Regions from separate parts of the Rhizobium sp. WW22 genome, predicted to be linked through region 4. Evidence: predicted binding sites of a transcription regulator. Region 4 holds the regulator's gene; each other region holds the start of a gene.
The links. The regulator PhoB, encoded in region 4, activates phosphate uptake and scavenging genes when phosphate is short. The targets are predictions, from matches to a motif close to TGTCATNNANCTGTCAT.
Positions count from the first base shown of each region.

Region 1: the regulator PhoB is predicted to act here: its motif matches at 2,880-2,896, upstream of ACK83U_RS09045 (DapH/DapD/GlmU-related protein).
Region 2: the regulator PhoB is predicted to act here: its motif matches at 2,973-2,989, upstream of ACK83U_RS07915 (UDP-2,3-diacylglucosamine diphosphatase).
Region 3: the regulator PhoB is predicted to act here: its motif matches at 2,732-2,748, upstream of ACK83U_RS17635 (DUF1045 domain-containing protein).

Region 1 is NZ_CP178198.1:1,816,744-1,822,034, reverse strand. It holds gene ACK83U_RS09055 (outer membrane protein assembly factor BamD) at 249-1,118, shown strand; gene recN (DNA repair protein RecN) at 1,131-2,804, shown strand; gene ACK83U_RS09045 (DapH/DapD/GlmU-related protein) at 2,935-3,567, shown strand; gene ACK83U_RS09040 (CDP-diacylglycerol diphosphatase) at 3,673-4,413, opposite strand; gene ligA (NAD-dependent DNA ligase LigA) at 4,759-5,291, shown strand, end outside.
Region 2 is NZ_CP178198.1:1,582,701-1,587,991, reverse strand. It holds gene ACK83U_RS07925 (hypothetical protein) at 1-271, opposite strand, end outside; gene ACK83U_RS07920 (NADP-dependent malic enzyme) at 467-2,779, opposite strand; gene ACK83U_RS07915 (UDP-2,3-diacylglucosamine diphosphatase) at 3,055-3,861, shown strand; gene ACK83U_RS07910 (MFS transporter) at 4,016-5,233, shown strand.
Region 3 is NZ_CP178198.1:3,630,472-3,635,762, reverse strand. It holds partial or broken gene phnD (phosphonate ABC transporter substrate-binding protein) at 1-305, shown strand, start outside; gene phnE (phosphonate ABC transporter, permease protein PhnE) at 372-1,352, shown strand; gene phnE (phosphonate ABC transporter, permease protein PhnE) at 1,361-2,707, shown strand; gene ACK83U_RS17635 (DUF1045 domain-containing protein) at 2,896-3,582, shown strand; gene ACK83U_RS17630 (alpha-D-ribose 1-methylphosphonate 5-triphosphate diphosphatase) at 3,598-4,737, shown strand; gene phnN (phosphonate metabolism protein/1,5-bisphosphokinase (PRPP-forming) PhnN) at 4,734-5,291, shown strand, end outside.
Region 4 is NZ_CP178198.1:126,419-131,709, forward strand. It holds gene pstB (phosphate ABC transporter ATP-binding protein PstB) at 1-24, shown strand, start outside; gene phoU (phosphate signaling complex protein PhoU) at 76-789, shown strand; gene phoB (phosphate regulon transcriptional regulator PhoB) at 821-1,504, shown strand; gene ACK83U_RS00665 (GcrA family cell cycle regulator) at 1,594-2,130, opposite strand; gene ACK83U_RS00670 (aspartate aminotransferase family protein) at 2,555-3,754, shown strand; partial or broken gene argF (ornithine carbamoyltransferase) at 3,828-4,669, shown strand; gene ACK83U_RS00680 (Hsp33 family molecular chaperone) at 4,793-5,291, shown strand, end outside.

The DNA of each region.
Region 1 (5,291 bases), 1.7 Mb from region 4:
GGGGCGGCTCTTTTTTTGACAGGCGAATCAGGCGGTTTACCGTCGGCCTTCGCAAGACGGACAGCGTGCGCGGGCCGATATGAGAATTCCCTGTTAAAACAGGCATTAAAGGCTGCGGATATGCGGTCTTTGCCACAAAAATGCGTTAATGCACCATCAATGCGTTGCCCTGATGGTGTTTTTGCGGCTAGAAACGCCAGCGAGAGAGAACGCCGTCTCCGCAACGACGGTTATGGGACAGTCATCCGATGGGTTTTGCAAGGTCTGAACGCATGAATATCACAGCACGGGCTTTGCTCGTATCGTTCCTTCTGGCCGGTACCGGTGCGGTGGTGACAGGGTGTAACACGAAGAAGGATATCGACATCACCAAGCTTGGTGTCGAGACCGATCCGCCGGAGATGCTCTACAATCAGGGCCTTGCCAACATCAAAGCTGGCAACATGACGGAGGCCGGCAAGAAGTTCGATGCCATCAATCAGCAGCAGCCTTTCTCCGAATGGGCGCGCAAGGCATTGGTGATGAGCACCTTCGTGAAATACCGCACAGGCCGGTATGACGACGCGGTGCAGACCGGCAATACCTATCTCAAGCAATATCCCGGCTCGGAAGATGCCGACTACGTGCAATATCTGGTCGGCTCGTCCTATGCCAAGCAGATCGTGGACGTGACGCAGGACCAGCGTGCTGCACAGCAGACGATCGAGGCGATGACCAAGCTCGTCAACACCTATCCGAAGTCGCAATATGTCAGCGACGCTCAGGAAAAGATCCGCTTTGCCAAGGACCAGCTTGCTGGCAAGGAAATGCAGGTCGGCCGTTATTATCTCGAGCGCAAGGATTATCTGGCTGCTATTTCCCGCTTCCGTGTGGTGGTGGAGCAGTATCCGACGACGAACCAGATCGAAGAAGCGCTGGCGCGACTCGTCGAAGCCTATTATGCAATGGGTATTGTTCCGGAAGCCCAGACAGCCGCCGCGGTTCTCGGTCACAACTATCCGGACAGCCGCTGGTATAAGGATTCCTATCAGCTGCTGCAGAAGGGTGGCGTTGAGCCGAGCGAAAATTCGGGCTCCTGGATTTCCAGGGCGGGCAAGAAACTTCTTCTTGGGACGTGAGATTGAGCGCAGATGCTGATCCAGCTTTCGATCCGCGATATCGTTTTGATCGAGCGGCTGGATCTTGCCTTCGAGTCCGGGCTTTCGGTTTTGACCGGCGAGACGGGTGCGGGCAAATCCATCCTGCTTGACAGCCTGTCGCTGGCCCTGGGCGGGCGTGGCGATGGCGGGCTAGTGCGCCATGGCGAAGAGCGCGGCCAGGTCACCGCTGTATTCGATGTCGGCACGCAGCATCCGGCCCGCAAGCTCCTGCGCGAAAACGGCATCGATGATGACGGCGATTTGATTTTCCGCCGCGTTCAATCCGCCGATGGCCGCACCAAAGCCTTTGTCAACGATCAGGCCCTCAGCGTTCAGCTCATGCGCCAGATCGGGCAGCTTCTCGTCGAAATTCATGGTCAGCACGATGACCGCGCACTCGTCGACACGGATGCGCACCGCATCTTGCTCGATGCTTTCGCTGGCCTCGCTGATGAGGCACAGGAAGTCGGCAGGCTTTACAAGATCTGGCGCGATACCGATCGCACGTTAAGGAAGCACAGAGAGCAGGTGGAGCGGGCTGCCCGCGAGGCCGACTATCTTCGCGCCTCTGTCGAGGAACTGGGAAAGCTCTCGCCGCAAGATGGCGAGGAGGACGAGCTTGCCGAGACGCGCTCGCGGATGATGAAGGCCGAGCGCATTGCCGGCGATATTGCCGAGGCTTCGGAATTTCTCAACGGCAATGCATCGCCCGTGCCGCATATCGCCTCGCTGGTGCGCCGGCTGGAGCGCAAGAGTCATGAGGCGCCGGGCCTTCTGGAAGATACCCTCGCATTGCTGGACGCCGCTCTCGATCAGCTTTCCAACGCGCAGATGGAGGTTGAAGCCGCGCTGCGTAAGACGGAATACGATCCGCGCGAGCTTGAGCGGGTCGAAGAGCGTCTCTTCGCGTTGCGAGGCGCCTCGCGTAAATACTCCGTGCCGGTAATGGAATTGCCGGCCCTGGCCGCGCGCATGATTTCGGATCTCGCCGATCTTGATGCCGGTGAAGAGCGGCTAGCGCGTCTTGCTGCCGAGCTTTCCTCCGCCAAGGCGGATTTTGACGTTGCAGCGCGCAGCCTGTCGGAGAAGCGCCGGCACGCAGGCGAGGCGCTTGCCTCGGCCGTCATGGCCGAATTGCCGGCCCTGAAGCTCGAGCGTGCGCGTTTCATGGTGGAGATATCAAGTGATCCCGAAGCCGGAACGGCCGATGGCATCGATGTCGTCGAATTCCACGTTCAGACCAACCCCGGTACGCGTCCAGGCCCGATCACCAAGGTTGCTTCCGGAGGCGAGCTGTCGCGCTTTCTCTTGGCATTGAAGGTTGCGCTCGCCGATCGCGGCTCGGCGCCGACCCTCGTATTCGATGAAATTGACACCGGCGTCGGCGGTGCGGTAGCGGATGCGATCGGCCAGCGGCTAAAGCGTCTGTCCGATCGCGTGCAGGTGCTGTCGGTCACTCATGCACCGCAGGTCGCCGCTCGCGCCGCAACGCATCTCCTGATTTCCAAGGGGCCGGTTGCGGACGGCTCGGAAAAGATTTCCACGCGCGTTGCTACCATGGAGCCGAAGGATCGCACCGAGGAAATCGCCCGCATGCTTGCTGGCGCTTCTGTGACCGAAGAGGCGAGAGCGGCCGCCAAACGCTTGCTGGCCGGCAACGGCTGATCTCGCGGCTGTCCATGGAGCAGATATCGGCGACGATCTGCCACGGACATCTCGCTCGGTCTTTCGGCAGTCCTGCGTCACATATCTTTCATCGTCCCCGGCTAGGCAGGCTAAAATCCGGAGACCGTCAATGCACTCGACCGCACAGCCAAATCGCCCCAAAATCGCGGAAACCGTTATCCACCCGACGGCGAATATAAGAGATTCGCGCGTCGGCATGTGCTGCGAGATTTTGGAAGACACGTCTCTGCACACGGTCGAACTTGGGGATTTCTCCTATCTCGGGCCGCGCTGCATCGTCGGTGATTCAACGATTGGAAAATTCTGCGCCATTGCGGCAGAAGTCAGAATCGGCGCTCCCAATCACCCGATGGACCGCCCGTCCATGCATCGCTTCACCTATTGTCCGGAATATTACTCGGCGGACGCCGTACGGGATCATGCGTTTTTCGATCGGCGCAAGCAGGATCGCGCTGTCATTGGCAACGATGTCTGGATCGGTCACGGCGTGATCGTTCTGCCGGGCGTAAAGGTTGGAGACGGTGCCGTGCTTGCAGCAGGCGCTGTCGTCACCAAAGACGTCGAACCCTATACGATTGTCGGCGGTATTCCCGCGAAATTTATTCGAGAGCGGTTTACGCGAACCATCGCAGAGAGGCTTGCGTCCATCGCTTGGTGGGATTGGCCTTTCGAAACCATCATGGCGCGGCTTGCCGATTTTCAGACAAGCGACATTGAGGCCTTTTGCGAGCGCTGGTCTTGATCTGCTCCTAAAGACGGACGGTCAGCGTTTGCCAGTGATCTTACGAAATCGGACCGTAGGCTGTGAACGAGTTCGGCCGATGCGCGAACTTCTGCGCGACATGCATCAGAGCCGGCACTTAGGATCGATCATATCCTCCGCGGACCCGCGGGATTTGTGTGCTTTGTTTATTCTCGCCAGAACATAGAAACCATGCTGCCCGTCAGGCAATACGGCGCCAAAGACGCCGACCACTACGTTTTCCATATTTGAACGGGCGCCATCAATGCCATCCGCGACGAGCTGCAGCGGGTTCAAATTCGAGAGGTCATCGGCCATGTGGAAACTTGCCCACCAGCCAGCTCGGGTCTTCAAGTCCGTAAACCGGCCGCTTTCAATCTCCGTCACGTGAGCCTTCAAGAGCGCCCTGAAGCGAGGTGTCTCGCACCCCATATGAATGTGAAGCCGATCTTGCGTGCGCCAGCTGGCGGCGTTTATCGCCAGTGCAAAATTCTGTCTCGAAGCCTTCGCTGCACGCGGATCGATTGCCGATAACTCTTTCCACGCTTCCTCAAAGTAGTTCGGCGCTCCTGCGGTCAGAAGGCGAGGGTCCTCGATACCGGGGACGTCGGCGAGGGGCGCAAGAATGGTTCGCTCCTTGTCAGCCGGTTCGCGAAGGACAACGTAGGACGACAGCGGATCCGGCGACTCCACTATCTTGAGGCACGGATATGGCGATCCTGTCAGGGTGGAGTTGATCTCACAAGCTCTAACGACCAGCCCCAAGGCAGAGCGGCTGACGAACGAGCTCATAATCAACACTGCACCGATGAGAGAAATGGAGAGAACGGCAAGACGATACTTCATGCGTGATTTCGAATTTCTGCTGACGATCCGATCATTTCCAGAGGTCTCGCTCTCATAATAACTTATCTTAAATCCCCTGTGATACTCGGGAAAGAGCCGCTGCTCGGGAATTGGAAAGAGAATTCCACCAAGGCTGGCTCGATGCTGATATTTCCCGCACCTGTAACATCAAGAACGGCCGATCATGGCGTAAAGTTGTCGTGAACGCTACCATGACGGTCATTGGCATTCGGTAACTGAAATGCAGATTTTTCCCTTTGTTTTTACGTGCTCCGTGGCGAAAACCGCTTCGCACTTTTTGCGGAAGTGCTCTAAAACATCTCCGAAATCGGGGAGTGTAGATTCATGAGCACCGAACAGAAGCCCGTGGAAGATTTGAGCGAAGAGGAAGCGGCCGCAGCGCTTGCCTATCTGGCTGCAGAGATCGCGCACCATGACGCGCTTTATCATGGCAAGGATGCGCCGGAGATTTCGGATGCTGAGTATGATGCGCTGAAGCGGCGCAATGATGCGATCGAGGCCCGGTTTCCCGCATTGATTCGCGCCGATAGCCCGTCACGCCGGGTCGGTGTCGCACCATCGGAGACCTTTGCACCCGTCGTCCACGCCAGGCCGATGCTCTCGCTCGACAACACCTTCTCGCAAGAAGATGTCGAGGATTTCGTCGCTGGCGTCTATCGCTTTCTCGGTCGCCTGCCTGATAATTCCATCGCCTTTACGGCGGAGCCGAAGATTGACGGTCTTTCCATGTCCATCCGCTACGAGAACGGCCGCATGGTGAGTGCCGCGACGCGCGGCGACGGCACGACAGGCGAGAATGTCACCGCCAATATCAGGACCATCAAGGAAATCCCGCAGACCTTGCCAGCGGGCGCTCC
Region 2 (5,291 bases), 1.5 Mb from region 4:
AGACGCCCTGATTGTCCTGGCCGCCAAATACGCCATCGTCGCCTTCGGCGCAGCCCTGGTTGCGCAGGTCGCTCATCGTCCGGCGGATCATCAGGTTCTGCTGCACGATGGCGCGCGAGAGCTGGCGCGTTTCCTGGCTGGCGCCGATCACCTCATTGATGTCGACATAGCGGCCGCGCAGCTCGTCGCAGAGATCGGCCTGTGCAAGGGCCGGCGTGGCCGTCAGCAGGGAAAAGAGGGCAATGGAAGCTTGTTTTATGCCGCGGTTCACGGTGCTGCTCTCGAAAGCGGTTTTAACTCGCTGAAGATTACACCTTGCTGCTTAACAACGTATCCATGAAAAAGCACGGATTTCGAGAGGATTTTCGTGAAATTGCAGCTCGCAGCCGCCAATAGCCAGGAGATGGGCGGCACCGCGATTGCATGAAGCGCGGTGCCGTTCTGACGGCGGCTGCGAGGCGCAGTATCAGGCGATCTGCGAGGCCTCGACGACGGCGAGCGCCGCCATGTTGACCACGCCGCGGGAAGTGACCGACGGCGAGAGAATATGGGCTGGAAGCGCCGTCCCAAGCAGGATGGGACCGACATGCAGACCATCGGTCATCGTCTTGACCACGCCGAGCGTGATATTGGCCGCATCGAGATTGGGGAAGACCAGCAGATTGGCTTCGCCGGAAAGCGCGCTGTCCGGCATAACGTGGCGGCGCAGGCTCTCGGAAATGGCGCTGTCGCCATGCATTTCGCCGTCAACTTCCAGATCCGGCGCCGCCTTGCGAATGAGAGCCAGCGCTTCACGCATCTTCGTGGCGCTTTCCGACTCCCGTGAGCCGAAGTTGGAATGCGAGACGAGGGCGGCGCGCGGCTCGATGCCGAAACGCTTGATTTCCTCGGCAGCCAGCCATGTGGATTCTGCGATTTCCTCGGCGGACGGGTTAAACGTCACATAGGTATCGGTGTAGAAGGTCGCGCCGCGCTGCGAAATGAGCAGGCTCAATGCCGAGAAATCACGAACGTCCGGCCGCTTGCCGATGACCTGGCGGACGATGCGCAAATGACGCTCGTAACGGCCTTCGAGGCCGCAGATGAGCGCATCGGCTTCGCCGCGCTTCAGGGCAAGCGCGCCGATGACGGTCGTGTTGGTGCGAACGATCGTGCGTGCGGCTTCCGGGATAACGCCCGCGCGGCCGACCAGCGAGAAATAAAGCTCGACATATTCGCGGAAGCGGGGATCGTCTTCCGGATTGATGACGGCAAAATCGGTATTCGGACGGATCTTCAGGCCATAGCGCTTCAGGCGCGTCTCGATGACGGAAGGACGGCCAATCAGGATCGGGACGGCCGTGCCTTCTTCAAGAAGAACCTGGGCGGCGCGCAGCACGCGTTCGTCCTCGCCTTCGGAAAAGACGACGCGCTTGCGCTCGGCAATCTTCGCGGCGGCAAAGATAGGCTTCATGACGAAGCCCGAACGGAAGACGAAGCGGTTGAGCTCGTCCATATAGGCGTCGAAATCGGTGATCGGACGCAGGGCGACGCCGCTGTCTGCGGCTGCCTTTGCCACGGCCGGCGCAATGCGCAGGATCAGGCGCGGGTCGAAGGGCGAGGGGATCAGGTAATTCGGCCCGAAGACCGGAGTTTCACCGGTATAGGCCCGAGCCGCAACATCGGAAGGCTCCTCGCGGGCAAGTGCTGCGATGGCGCGCACGGCGGCCATCTTCATCTCTTCATTGATCGTCTTGGCGCCGCAATCGAGCGCACCGCGGAAGATATAGGGGAAGCAGAGGACGTTGTTGACTTGGTTCGGGAAGTCCGAGCGGCCGGTGCAGATCATCGCGTCGGGGCGGGCGGCGCGGGCGAGGTCCGGCATGATTTCCGGCGTCGGATTGGCGAGCGCCATGATCAGCGGTTTTTCGGCCATCTGCGCCAGCAGTTCGGGCTTCAGCACGCCGGCGGCGGAGAGGCCGAGGAAGACGTCGGCGCCCGGAATGGATTCGGCCAGCACACGCTTGTCGCTGTCCTGAGCGTAGACGGATTTCCACTCGTCCATCAGGACGTTGCGGTCCTTGTAGACCAGGCCTTCGATATCATGGACCCAGATGTTCTCGCGCCTGGCGCCGAGGATGACGAGCAGGTTGAGGCAGGCAAGCGCGGCTGCGCCCGCGCCGGAGGCGACGATCTTGACGTCTTCGATCTTCTTGCCGGCCAGTTCTAGTCCGTTGAGGATGGCGGCGGCGACGATGATGGCGGTGCCGTGCTGATCGTCGTGGAAGACCGGAATTTCCATTTTCTCGCGCAGGCGGCGCTCGACGTCGAAGCATTCCGGCGCCTTGATGTCTTCGAGATTGATGCCGCCGAAGGTCGGTTCGAGCGCCGAGACGGTGTTGACCATCTCATCGACCGTCGGGGCTGCGATTTCAATGTCGAAGACATCGATGCCGGCGAATTTCTTGAAGAGAACGGCCTTGCCTTCCATGACTGGCTTGGAAGCGAGCGGGCCGATATTTCCGAGGCCGAGCACCGCCGAACCGTTGGAAATCACTGCTACGAGATTAGCGCGGGACGTGTAATAAGCGGCCGTTTCCGGATTGTCGCGAATGGCAAGACAGGGCGCGGCGACACCGGGCGAATAGGCAAGCGCCAGATCGCGCTGGTTGCCGAGCGGCTTGGTGGCCTGGATTTCAAGCTTGCCGGGGCGGGGATAGCGATGGAAATAGAGCGCCTGTTCGTCGAAATCGCCACTCGCCATGTTTTCGGCTTTTTTCGAAGTGTCGTGCGTATCCATCTCGCGGTCTCCATTCCTGCCTGCGCTTTGAGTCTTCTGCATACATCAATCGCTTCGCCTTCACAGTATGCAATTGAGGTCACAAAGCGTTTTTGTCGTGACAAAACTGAATTGCCTTTTTTGCAAGAATTGAGCGGCGCGGGTCCCTTGGATCGAACGCTGCGCTGGCGGCTGAGCCGTCAAGCACAGGGATTGTCATCTTCCTGAAACACGAGTCTGGTTTTGGAATAGCCAACGTAGGATAGGGCACGGACATATAGTTCGTGAATGAAAACATGGACCCCCGGCATTTCCGAACGCTATTCATTTCTGACGTGCACCTCGGCTCGAAGGCCGCCAAGGCGGACTACCTGCTCGACTTTCTCCGTCATCACGAAGCCGATACCATCTTTCTGGTTGGTGACATCGTGGATGGCTGGAGACTGAAGCGAAACTGGTATTGGCCTCAGCACTGCAACGACGTAGTCCAGAAGCTCCTGCGCAAGGCGCGCAAGGGCACGCGCATCGTCTATATCCCCGGCAATCACGACGAATTCCTGCGTGACTTCCCCGGCATGCATTTCGGCGGCATCGAGGTGGCGCAGCGCGCCATGCATGAAACGGCCGACGGCAAGAAATATCTCGTGCTCCATGGCGATGAATTCGATGTGGTCGTCCGTAACGCCCGCCTGCTCGCCTATCTCGGCGATTGGGCCTATGACATGGCAATCCTGATCAATATCGGCCTTGCAGCGGTACGCCGCCGCCTGAACATGCCATACTGGTCCTTCTCGGCCTGGGCGAAGCTGCAGGTAAAGCACGCCGTCAATTTCATCGGCGAATTTCAGCGTGTCGTCGCCGAAGAGGCCAAGCGCAACGATGCCGATGGCGTCATCTGCGGCCATATCCACCATGCGGTGATCGAGGATCTCGATGGGATCCGTTACATCAACACGGGCGACTGGGTGGAAAGCTGCACGGCGATTGCCGAGCACGAAGACGGCACGTTCGAGCTGATTACCTGGCAGAATATTCTCGAGACGGAACCGGTTGGCTCACCTGTCGAGGAAATGCCGCGGGCACTCGGGGCACAGGCAGCATAATTCTGCACCTGTTCACAGGCTTGCTAATAGCTTGTCATAATTATTGAACGCCTACAGCTTCGGTTTTTCCGAAACGGTACGGTTTGGCCATTTCTCGCCATAGTCGTATTCTCGATAGCGTGATAGGGACAAATAAGTTCCCTTCAGGTCTGTCATGATTCCCGCGATTAAGTCCTTCCAGGGCGAGGGTGCGCCTCCATATTTCCGCTTGCGCACTGCCTTGTCCTACTGCGCTCCGTTGTTCGTCAACGGAATTGCCCTGCCGTTTTTCCCCGTCTGGTTGGCGGGGCTGAATTTCAATGATCATGAGATCGGCCTGGTGCTCGCCATTCCTATGGTCGTGCGGGTGCTCGTGACACCCATCATCGCGGTGCTCGCCGATCATATGACGGAGAGGGCGGATGTGCTGCTATGGTCGGGTGCACTGTCGCTGTTGACGGCTGTCGCGCTCTACTGGACGAGCGACTTCTGGCCGGTGCTTCTGGTCTACGGCATTCAGGGGGCCACCTACGCGCCCTACGTGCCCGTGGTTGAGTCGATCGCCATGTCGGGCGTGCGCCGCTGGGGCTTCGACTATGGCTCCATGCGGGTCTGGGGATCGATCACATTCATCCTGTCGACCCTTCTCGGCGGCCAGCTGATCGGCATATGGGGCGGCACCACTGTCTTGCCCGTAATGGTGGCCGGATTCATTCTGACGACGCTGATGGGGTTTTTCGCCCCGCGCATCGGGCCGACGCGCCGGCGCAACCTGCCTATCAATCTGCAATCTCCGACCGGAAATCTGCGCTCGCCGCACTTGCTCATCACCATGATCGGCGTGTCGATCCAGCAATCGAGCCATGCGATGCTCTATACGTTTGCATCGATCTATTGGCATAGGCTTGGCTTTTCCGGCGCGCAAATTGCTGTCCTATGGAGCATCGGCGTTGCGGCTGAGGTGATGGTTTTCTTCCTGTCGAAGAAGCTTAGTCGGCGGTTCAGCGCTTGGACATTGATCTTTTTCGGCGCGACCATGTGTATTTTGCGCTGGATCCTGTTTCCGATCAATTTCGGCTTCTTCGGCTATTTCGTCCTGCAGTGCTTTCATTCCTGCACCTATGCCTGCGTCCACACAGGCATTCAGCGTCGCATAGTGGCCTCAGTGCACGAAACGCAGGAATCATCGGCCCAGGGGGCGTATTATTTTTACAACGGCATGTTCTTAGGGTTGATGACCCTTGCATCCGGCTATCTCTATGCCTGGCTTGACCTCGCCAGCTATTATGTCATGGCGGGCATTGCAGCTTTCGGGCTGGTCATGGTCATTTTCGCCTACGGGCTGCAGGCCAGGACGCCGGCAATCGGCGGCGGCGCTCACGGCGTATCCTGATGCGGTGCAACAAATTCATTTGGATATCAAAAAGCCGTGACATAAGTTGGCGTCGGCG
Region 3 (5,291 bases), 370 kb from region 4:
GCGATTTCAAGGACGGCTTCACCTCCGGCACCTTCCGCAAGGAAGTCGACAAGGGCGCCGTAGATCCGAACAAGCTCGTCGAAGTATGGCGTTCGCCGCTGATCCCGAACGGCCCGCTCGTCGTTCGCAACGCTCTCGGCACCGAATGGCAGGCGAAGCTGACCGACTTCTTCATGAAGCTCCCGACGGCCGACGCCAAGTGCTTCAACGCCATCGAAGGCGGCGACTTCAAGGGCTACGTCAAGGTTACCCCGGACTTCTACAACGCCGTCATCGACGTTCGCAAGGCTGCCATCGGCGGCTGATCCGCATTCCGATAATGGGGCGGCCGGCAACGGCCGCCCTTTTGCTATTCACAGAGGCTTGACTTCATGACGATCGCCGATACGCACCCGAACATGCAGAGCGCGCCACAGAGCGCCAAGGAGATCGGCGACGCCTGGAGCAAGATGGTGGCTCGCCGCCGCCTCTACACCGGCATCGGCCTCGTGATCCTGCTCGTCGCCTTCGTCAGCTCGGTGCGCTTCGCCGATGAAAACAACGCCGGGCATTTCTTTGATCGCCTGCCGCATCTCTTCGATTTCCTGAGCTGGCTCATTCCGAAGGACTGGTCCGACGTCTATCGCGCGCTCTTCGACCTGCCAAGCCCGAACGGGGCCAATGGTGCCGGCGGTGAGGAGTTCAATTTCCCGCTCGGTCGCGTCTATGTCTGGGGCAATTTCTATATCCCTGAATATTTCGAGCTGATGATCATCACGATCAACGTAGCGCTGGTATCGACCATCATCGGCGTCGTCTTCGCCGTGCCTTTGAGCTTCTTCGCCGCCCGCAACATGTCGCCATCCAATCCGATTCGTCTGGTGACCAAGCGTATCATGGAACTTCTGCGGGCTTTTCCCGAGATCGTCATCGCCGGCTTGTTTTCGGCGATCCTGTCGATCGGTCCGATCGCCGCCATCATCGCCGTCGGCCTGCATACGATCGGCGCGCTCGGCAAGCTCTTCTACGAAGTGGTCGAGAACATCGACATGAAACCGGATGAGGGCATGCGCGCCGTCGGCGCGAGCTGGAGCGAGCGCGTGCGCTTCGCCGCCCTGCCGCAAGTGCTGCCGAACTTCATGTCCTACGCGCTGCTGCGTCTGGAGATCAATGTTCGCGCCTCCACCATCATCGGCGCCGTCGGCGGCGGCGGCATCGGCGAGGAGCTCAAACTTGCGATTTCACGCGGTTTCGGCGCCAAGACATTGGCGCTGGTGCTGCTTCTCTTCCTGACGATCATCGCCGTCGATCAGTTTTCCGCATGGCTCCGCCGCCGTCTGGTGGGCGAACATGCCTTCCTTTTGCAGCATTGAGGTTGACCATGTCCATCATCGACGCCAGCCGCATGCAGGAAATCGAAGCGCGCTATCCGGAGGTTCTTCACCGATCCTTCCGCCAGCGCTTCGGTGCGCTGATGATGTTCATCGGCATTGTCCTCTACGGCATTTATGCAGTGTGGTTCTTCGATCTGCCGAAAGTCATTTCGGAAGCACATTGGGAGCGCGTCGGGATCTATCTCAGCGAATGGGTGAGCTATGACGTGCAGCCGGAATTCCGCATCTCCGGCGACAAGATCACCATTAAGTATCCGCGCTTTTCGCCTTTGGGCGACAATCCCAATCCTGACTGGGTCAAGACCAACCCCGATGGCAGCATGACCGTTTCCGTCAGCGGCACGAGCCGCACGGTAACCGTGACCAAAACGCAGGCCATCGTGACTGCGCACGGCATTACGATCCCGATCGATATCGCCGGCGATGCGCCGAAGATCGTCGGCTCCGAGCCCGTACCCAGCTGGATGACGGTCTATGACGACAATATCCTGGTCAATCTCGGCTTTGCGGGCGATGCCAGCATTTCCACTGATCGCGTGAAGATCCGCAAGCGCTTTCTTGGCTGGGCCAACTTCGTCTTCGACACGCATTCGCCCTTCTTCGACAAGCCGGCGAGCGAAGTCATCAGCCTCATCGTTTCGGGGCCGCGGCTGGACCCTGCCCAGTCCAATCTCTCACTGGCCTTCGACAATGTCTGGAACAATGGCGCATGGCAGCATGGCGACGTCTGGACCAAGCTGTTCCAGACCATCGTCATGGCCTTTCTGGGAACGTTGCTCGGTTCGCTCGTAGCCTTTCCGCTCGCCTTCCTGGCGGCTCGCAACATCACGCCGAACCGGCTGCTCAACCAGATCCTCAAACGCCTCTTCGACTTCCTGCGTTCGGTGGACATGCTGATCTGGGCGCTATTCCTGACCCGCGCCTTCGGCCCCGGCCCGCTTGCCGGCAGCGGCGCGATCTTCCTCACCGAGACGGGTACGCTCGGCAAGCTCTATTCCGAAGGCCTGGAGAATATCGACAACAAGCCGCGCGAGGGCGTAAAATCCACCGGCTCGCCGACCATTCTCGTGCATCGCTACGGCATCATGCCGCAGATCGTTCCGGTCATCGTCAGCCAGACGCTCTACCAGTGGGAATCGAACGTGCGCGGCGCGACCATCATCGGCGCCGTCGGCGCGGGCGGTATCGGGCTCAAACTTTGGGAAGCGATGCGCACCAACGCGAACTGGGAAAACGTCGCCTATATGGTGCTGTTGATCCTGATCGTCGTCTTCCTGTTCGATGCTGCATCCAACGCCTTGCGTTCGCGGCTGATGGGTGCGCGAGCGAAATAAAAAGATCGGGAAAAAATCGTTACGCATCATCATTCTGTCACGGGAATCCGGTAGCGCAGGCCGGCAAGACCGCAGCGGTCAAGCTGGCTTTAGCCGGATTCGGACCGTTGCTGCCTTGCTGCTCTTGCGGTTTGTCGCAAATCACCCAACAGTGTCCCGCGCAGCCGATTTTTCCAAGGAATGCAGCCTTGCGCTATGCTCTCTATTTCACGCCGCCCAAAGAAGATCCGTTGACATCGCTTGCCGCCCGCTGGCTGGGCCGTGATGCATTTTCGAATGAGATTTTTTCCGACAAGGCCATGGCGCCGCTGCCGGAAGGCCATGCCGAACTGACGGCCGATCCGCGCCGCTACGGCTTTCATGCCACGCTGAAGGCGCCGTTCGAGCTAGCCGCTTCGGTGACCGAGCGCGATCTCCTCGAAGTTGCCGCCGAATTCGCCTCGCAGACCAAGGCTTTCACCATTCCGGAACTTGTGTTGGGCCAACTCGGCCATTTCTTCGCGCTCGTGCCCAGCACCGTTTACGAACCGTTACAAGATTTCGCCTCGCGCGTCGTGAAAGCCTTCGAGCCTTTGCGCGCACCGCTTTCGGACCATGACATCGCAAGGCGCAAGCCGGAAGGCTTGACGGAGCCGCAGCGCGCCAATCTGCTGCGCTGGGGCTATCCTTATGTCAATGACGAGTTCCGTTTCCACATGACGCTGACCGGTCGGGTTCCCACGGAGCGTCAACCCGAACTACAGGAAATTCTGCGCCATCGCTTCGCCGAACATACCGGCAAGCCGCTCGATATTTCCGGCCTCGCCGTCTTCGTCGAAGAAGAGCGTGGTGCTCCCTTTACCGTCCGTTCCTGGCTGCCGCTTGCCGGCGCCTAATATGAAAGAGCCGATATGACCAAAGAAACCGTCCTTTCCAACGCCCGCATCGTCCTCGAAGACAGGATCGTCGACGGCTCCGTGCTGATCCGCGACGGTCGCATTGCCGGCATTTCCGAAGGCAAGTCCCTCATCGGCGAGGATTTCGAGGGCGATTATCTGATCCCCGGTCTGGTCGAGCTGCATACCGACCATCTGGAGGCACATTATTCCCCTCGCCCGGGCGTTCGCTGGAACAAGACGGCGGCGATCCAGGCGCATGATGCCCAGATCGTCACCTCGGGTATCACGACCGTGTTCGACTGCCTGCGCATGGGCTCTGATGAGGACGGTGGTTTCGAAAAGGGCGAGATGCGCGATATGGCCGATGCCATCCAGGCGGCCCAAAGCGAAGATCGCCTGCGCGCCGATCACCTGATCCACCTGCGCTGCGAAGTCTCTTCTGACAACGTGCTCGACCACTTCCAGGATTTCGAGAAAGACCCTTACGTCCGTCTAGTTTCGCTGATGGACCATGCACCGGGCCAGCGCCAGTTCCAGACCATGGATCAGTACGTCTTCTACTATCAGAAGAAGCGCGGGCTCAGTGACGAGGCCTTTGCCAAGTTCGTTGCCAAGCGCCAGGAAGAATCGGCGAAATATGCCACGCCGCATCGTGACGCGATCTCCAAGGTCTGCGCCGAACGCGGCATCACGGTCGCCAGTCATGACGATGCGACGCTCGCCCATGTCGATGAAGCCATCAATTACGGCGTTCGCCTGGCGGAGTTCCCGACCAGTATCGATGCCGCCAAGGCTTCCCACGGCGCCGGCATGAGCGTGCTGATGGGCGCGCCCAACATCGTGCGTGGCAAGTCGCATTCGGGCAATATCGCCGCCCGCGACCTGGCCGAACTCGGCGTGCTCGACGTGCTGTCCTCCGATTACGTGCCGCTCAGCCTGTTGCACGCCCCCTTCATCCTCGCGGACGAAGTCGAGGGTATTTCGCTGCCGCAGGCGATTGCCATGGTGACGGCGACGCCGGCAAAGACGGTCAGCCTCAACGACCGCGGCCGCATTGCCGAAGGGCTGCGGGCGGATCTCGTGCGCGTTCGCCGCGATCACGGCGTGCCGGTGACGCGTTCCGTCTGGCGGGAAGGACGCCGGGTGGCATGAGCGCAAGCGCCAATCTCGAGCCGGCTAATCTCGGCCTGACGGATGCGACAGCGGGCACGCTCGCCGTCGTCGTCGGCCCGAGCGGTGCCGGCAAGGATACGCTGATGAATCTGGCCGCCCGGCATTTTGCCGGCCGACCGGATGTCCACTTCGTTCGCCGCGTCATTACGCGCGACGGCGATGCTGGTAACGAAGACCACAGAAGCGTCTCCGACGCCGATTTCGATGCGATGGAACAGGCCGGTGCCTTCGCCGTCTCCTGGGAAGCGCACGGCCTGAAATATGGCATTCCGGCCAACGTCTTCGATGAGCTTGCGCAGGACCATCTGGTGATCGCCAATGGCTCACGCTCGGCGCTGCATCACTTCCAGAGCGCATTTCCACGTCTGAAGGTCATCAACATCACGGCGACACGCGAAGTGCTGGCCGAGCGGTTGATGGCGCGCGGACGCGAGAGCCGCGAAGACGTGCTGAAGCGGCTGGAAAGAAGCTCGCTGACCGTTGAGGGCAGCTACGACGTCGCCGATATCGACAATAGCGGCACGCTCGAAGAG
Region 4 (5,291 bases):
TACATCATGGGCCGTTTTGGTTGATGATGTCAGGCGCGCGGCTCATTTCACACAGTTCACCTTGAGGATAGAAAAATGGTCTCCACTCACATTCTCTCTGCCTATGACGAAGACCTGAAGTTCCTGACGCGCCGCATTGCTGAAATGGGCGGCCTGGCAGAGCAGATGGTTAGCGACAGCGTACGCGCGCTGGTCAATAGCGACGCTGCCCTGGCCCAGAAGGTCATCTCCGACGACGTCGTTCTCGACCATGCCGAGCGCGAAGTCGGCGACAAGGCGATCGTTACCATCGCCCGCCGTCAGCCGATGGCGGCGGACCTGCGTGAAATCATGGGCTCGATCCGCATTGCATCCGATCTGGAGCGCGTCGGCGATCTCGGCAAGAACACCGCAAAGCGCGTCATCGCCGTCCAGGGCACCGGTGTCCCGCGCCGTCTCGCCCGCGGCATCGAGCATCTCTCCGAACTGGCGCTGAGCCAGCTCAAGGAAGTTCTGGATGTCTACGCGACCCGCTCGCCGGACAAGGCCGTATCGATCCGCGAACGCGACGAGGAAATCGACGCCATGTACACCTCGCTCTTTCGCGAGATGCTGACCTACATGATGGAAGATCCGCGCAACATCACCACCTGCACGCATCTTCTCTTCTGCGCCAAGAACATCGAGCGCATCGGCGACCATGCCACCAACATCGCCGAGACGATCTATTACATGGCGACGGGCGCGCAGCCGGAAGGCGAGCGCCCGAAGGACGATACCGCCAATACCGTCGGCGCAGTGACCGAATAATCCGAAAGCGAAGAAAGGAGACCATAGGCGCATGGTTCCGAGAGTTGCTGTTGTAGAAGACGAGGAAGCGCTCAGCGTTCTGCTGCGCTACAATCTTGAGGCCGAAGGCTTCGAGGTCGACACGATCCTCAGAGGCGATGAGGCCGAGCTGCGTCTCCAGGAGCGCATCCCCGATCTCCTGATCCTCGACTGGATGCTGCCCGGCGTATCGGGCATCGAGCTCTGCCGCCGGCTGCGTATGCGGCCGGAGACTGAGCGCCTGCCGATCATCATGCTGACGGCCCGCGGCGAGGAAAGCGAGCGCGTGCGCGGGCTTTCGACCGGCGCGGACGATTATGTCGTCAAGCCGTTCTCGACGCCGGAGCTGATGGCTCGCGTCAAGGCGATGCTGCGGCGTGCCCGCCCGGAGGTTCTCTCCACGGTGCTGCGTTGCGGCGATATCGAGCTGGACCGCGAAACCCATCGCGTTCACCGCAAGAGCCGCGAAGTGCGGCTGGGGCCGACGGAATTCCGCCTGCTGGAGTTCCTGATGTCCTCGCCGGGCCGCGTCTTCTCGCGTTCGCAGCTGCTCGACGGCGTATGGGGTCACGATATCTACGTCGACGAACGCACGGTCGACGTCCATGTCGGCCGCCTGCGCAAGGCGCTCAACTTCTCCAATATGCAGGATGTCATTCGCACCGTTCGCGGCGCGGGCTACTCCATGGAGGCCTGAGCGGGGATACCCGATCAGGCATCAACATAGCGGCGGAAACAGAAAACGGGCCTCAAGGGCCCGTTTCTTTATCTCAGTCATCAAGCTTCTCAGCCACGCGGCTGGGCCGGCCTACGCCGTTCATGCACCGGCTGGTAGGCCAGGCGCTGATGGTAGGTGCAGTAAGGCGATGAATCTGGGCTCTCATTGCCGCAGAAATGGAAATCGTCCTTCAGCGGATCGCCGACCGGCCACTTGCAGGTGCGCTCCGTCAGTTCCGTCAGGCCGAGGCGGCGGGAAATCGGAACGACGACGTTCGATGCCGGGCGATACTGGATTTCGTTGACGGAATCGATCTCGATCTCTTCCTTCAGCATGGTTGCGCCCTGCTGGCGGGCAACCACCGTGCGGGTAGCAACGCGCGATCCGTAGGTCGCAGCGCGAGGTGCCGCTGCGCTGCGCTTCGGCGTGCGCGCTGCGGTTGTCGCGCCGCCCGCCTTCGCTCGGCCGGGGAGGTTCAGGCGATGCACCTTGCCGATGACGGCATTACGGCTCACGCCACCGAGCTGCGCAGCGATCTGGCTGGCGCTCAATCCTTCGGACCATAGCTTTTTCAGCTTCTCGACGCGTTCGTCTGTCCAATTCATGCCCTGTCTCCGCTGTCGCGTTTCCGATGGCAGAATCCCTCACCATTGCCTCGCATGGTATCGAGGCGCGAAACGCTCTAAAATTGTGGTGACTAGTTCCGCCGCATGCAGTCTAGCAATTGGTTTTTAACCTAGTGTGAGGCTGACTCCGTGACAAGAGTCGCGGGAATCTTGAGGAATCGATTTCGAGGTTTTCCCCAACTTGCTGTCCGGGCGTGGCATTTCTGCCATAGGCGCCGCCCGACGCATCTCTTTTGCCGGCAAGCGTTTTCTCGCACCTGCTAAAACGGCAGTTTTGTTGACATCGCGGTGCAAAACATCAATAGTGCCCAAGCCGCCGCAAGGCGGCATTTTTGATTTTTTCGGACCCGTTTCATCAAATGGAAGCGATCGGTCCTTAAAGTTGTGATCAGGAGATATGGCCATGGCCGAGACCACGCCGCTTTACGACACCTACTTGCGCGCTCCGCTGCGGTTCGAGCGAGGTGAGGGCGTCTGGCTGGTCACTGAGAATGGCGAACGCTACCTCGATTTCGCAGCCGGCGTCGCGGTCAATTCGCTCGGTCATGCTCATCCCCATCTTGTCGCCGAGCTGAAGGCGCAGGCCGACAAGGTCTGGCACCTGTCCAACCTCTATGAGGTGCCCGGCCAGGAGAAGCTGTCGAAGCGGCTGACGGAAGTGACCTTCGCCGACAAGGTGTTCTTCACCAATTCGGGCGCGGAGGCGCTGGAGTGCGCCATCAAGACTGCGCGGCGCTATCAATTCGCCAAGGGGCATCCCGAGAAGTTCCATATCATCACCTTCGAAGGCGCCTTCCACGGCCGCACCATCGCAACGATCGCCGCCGGTGGCCAGGAAAAATATATCGAAGGTTTCGGCCCGAAGGCACCGGGCTTCGACCAGGTGCCCTTCGGTGATCTCGACGCCGTCCGCGCCGCCATTACCGATGCGACGGGCGCTATCCTGATAGAGCCGGTGCAGGGCGAGGGCGGTATCCGCCCGGCGACAAACGAATTCCTGCGCGGGCTGCGGGAGATCTGCGATGAGCACGGCCTGCTTTTGATCCTCGACGAAGTACAGTGTGGTGTCGGCCGTACCGGCAAGCTCTTTGCCCATGAATGGTCCGGTATCAAGCCTGACATCATGGCGGTCGCCAAGGGTATCGGCGGCGGTTTCCCGCTCGGTGCGTGCCTTGCGACGGCGGAAGCCGCTTCCGGCATGAAGGCCGGCACGCATGGCTCGACCTATGGCGGCAATCCGCTTGCCATGGCAGTCGGCAATGCGGTTCTCGATATCGTGCTTGCCGAAGGCTTCCTGCAGCATGTGCGCGATGTCTCGCTGGTCTTCCGCCAGGGGCTCGCCTCGCTCAAGGATCGTTTTCCTGACATCATCGAGGACGTTCGCGGTGAAGGCCTGATGCTCGGCATCAAAGCGGCCATTCCGCAGGCGGAATTGCTGCAGGCGATCCGTGCCGAGCATCTGCTCGGCGTTCCGGCCGGCGACAACGTCATCCGCCTGCTGCCGCCGCTGGTCGTCACTGCCGAGGAAGCACGCGAAGGTCTCGCCCGCCTGGAGCGCGCCGCCGAGCGCGCGCGCGCTGCCCGCACCAAGAAATCGGCTTGAATTCAACGCCCGCTGTCGGGGCGTTCCTGCCCCACGCGGGCGTTATTGTTTTTTCTGGAGCACAGGTAAGGACATGGCTTCTCCGAAACACTTTCTCGATCTCTCTGCCGTTCCGGCTGCCGATCTGCGTAACATCATCGATGACGCGATCGTCCGAAAGAGCGCGCAGAAGGCCGGCACGGCCGACAGGCCGCTTGCCGGCAAGATGCTGGCGATGATCTTCGAGAAGCCGTCCACCCGAACCCGTGTCTCCTTCGATGTCGGCATGCGGCAGCTGGGCGGCGAGACGCTGTTCCTCTCCGGCACCGAAATGCAGCTTGGCCGCGCCGAGACGATCGGCGATACGGCGAAAGTGCTGTCGCGCTATGTCGATGCGATCATGATCCGCACCACCGATCATTCCCGCCTGTTGGAGCTGGCGGAACATGCGACCGTTCCGGTCATCAATGCGCTGACCGACGATACGCACCCCTGCCAGATCATGGCCGATATCATGACCTTCGAAGAGCATCGCGGCCCGATCAAGGGCAAGACGCTTGCCTGGACGGGCGACGGCAATAACGTGCTGCATTCGCTGATCGAAGGGGCCGCCCGTTTCGGCTATCGCATGAATATGGCGGTACCCCTTGGTTCCGAGCCGAAGGATCACTATCTGAACTGGGCCCGCAACGAGGGCGCCGAAATCATGCTCTCGCATGATGCAGACCGTGCGGTCGCCGGCGCCGATTGTGTGGTAACCGATACCTGGGTTTCCATGAATCAGGAGCACCGGGCACGCGGTCACAACGTCTTCCAGCCCTATCAGGTCAACAAGGCTTTGATGGCACAGGCCGGCAAAGACGCGTTGTTCATGCATTGCCTTCCGCCCATCGCGGCGAAGAGGTGACGGACGAGGTGATCGACGGTCCGCAATCCGTTGTCTTCGATGAGGCGGAAAACCGCCTTCATGCGCAAAAGTCGATTCTTGCTTGGTGCCTGGGCGCGATCTGAGGATATGAAGCCGCGTTTTAAGGGCGCGGGCGCAGTAGGAGTAAAGCAATGGCCGAAAATGCAGCCTCGCTGGGTCAGTTTGATTTCGCCGGTGACGATCACGTCGTTCCCTTCCAGGTGGAAGGTCTGGACGTGCGCGGCCGTGCCGTGCAGCTCGGTCCGCTGCTGGACGCGATCCTTGCCCGGCACGATTATCCGACGCCGGTCGCGCGGCTGCTCGCCGAAGCCATCGTCCTGACCGTCCTGCTCGGTACGTCGCTGAAATTCGAAGGCAAGTTCACCGTGCAGACCAAGGGCGACGGTCCCGTCGACCTTCTGGTCGCCGATTTCTCGACGCCGGAAAACGTTCGGGCCTATGCGCGTTTCAATGAAGAAGCGCTGGCAAAGGCAGTTGCGGAAGGCAGAACCGAGCCGGAGCAGCTGCTCGGCAAGGGCGTGCTCGCTTTTACCATCGATCAGGGCCGCTTCAGTCAGCCTTATCAGGGTATCGTCGCGCTTGATGGCGCTTCGCTGGAGGAGATTGCCGGCACGTATTTCCGCCAGTCGG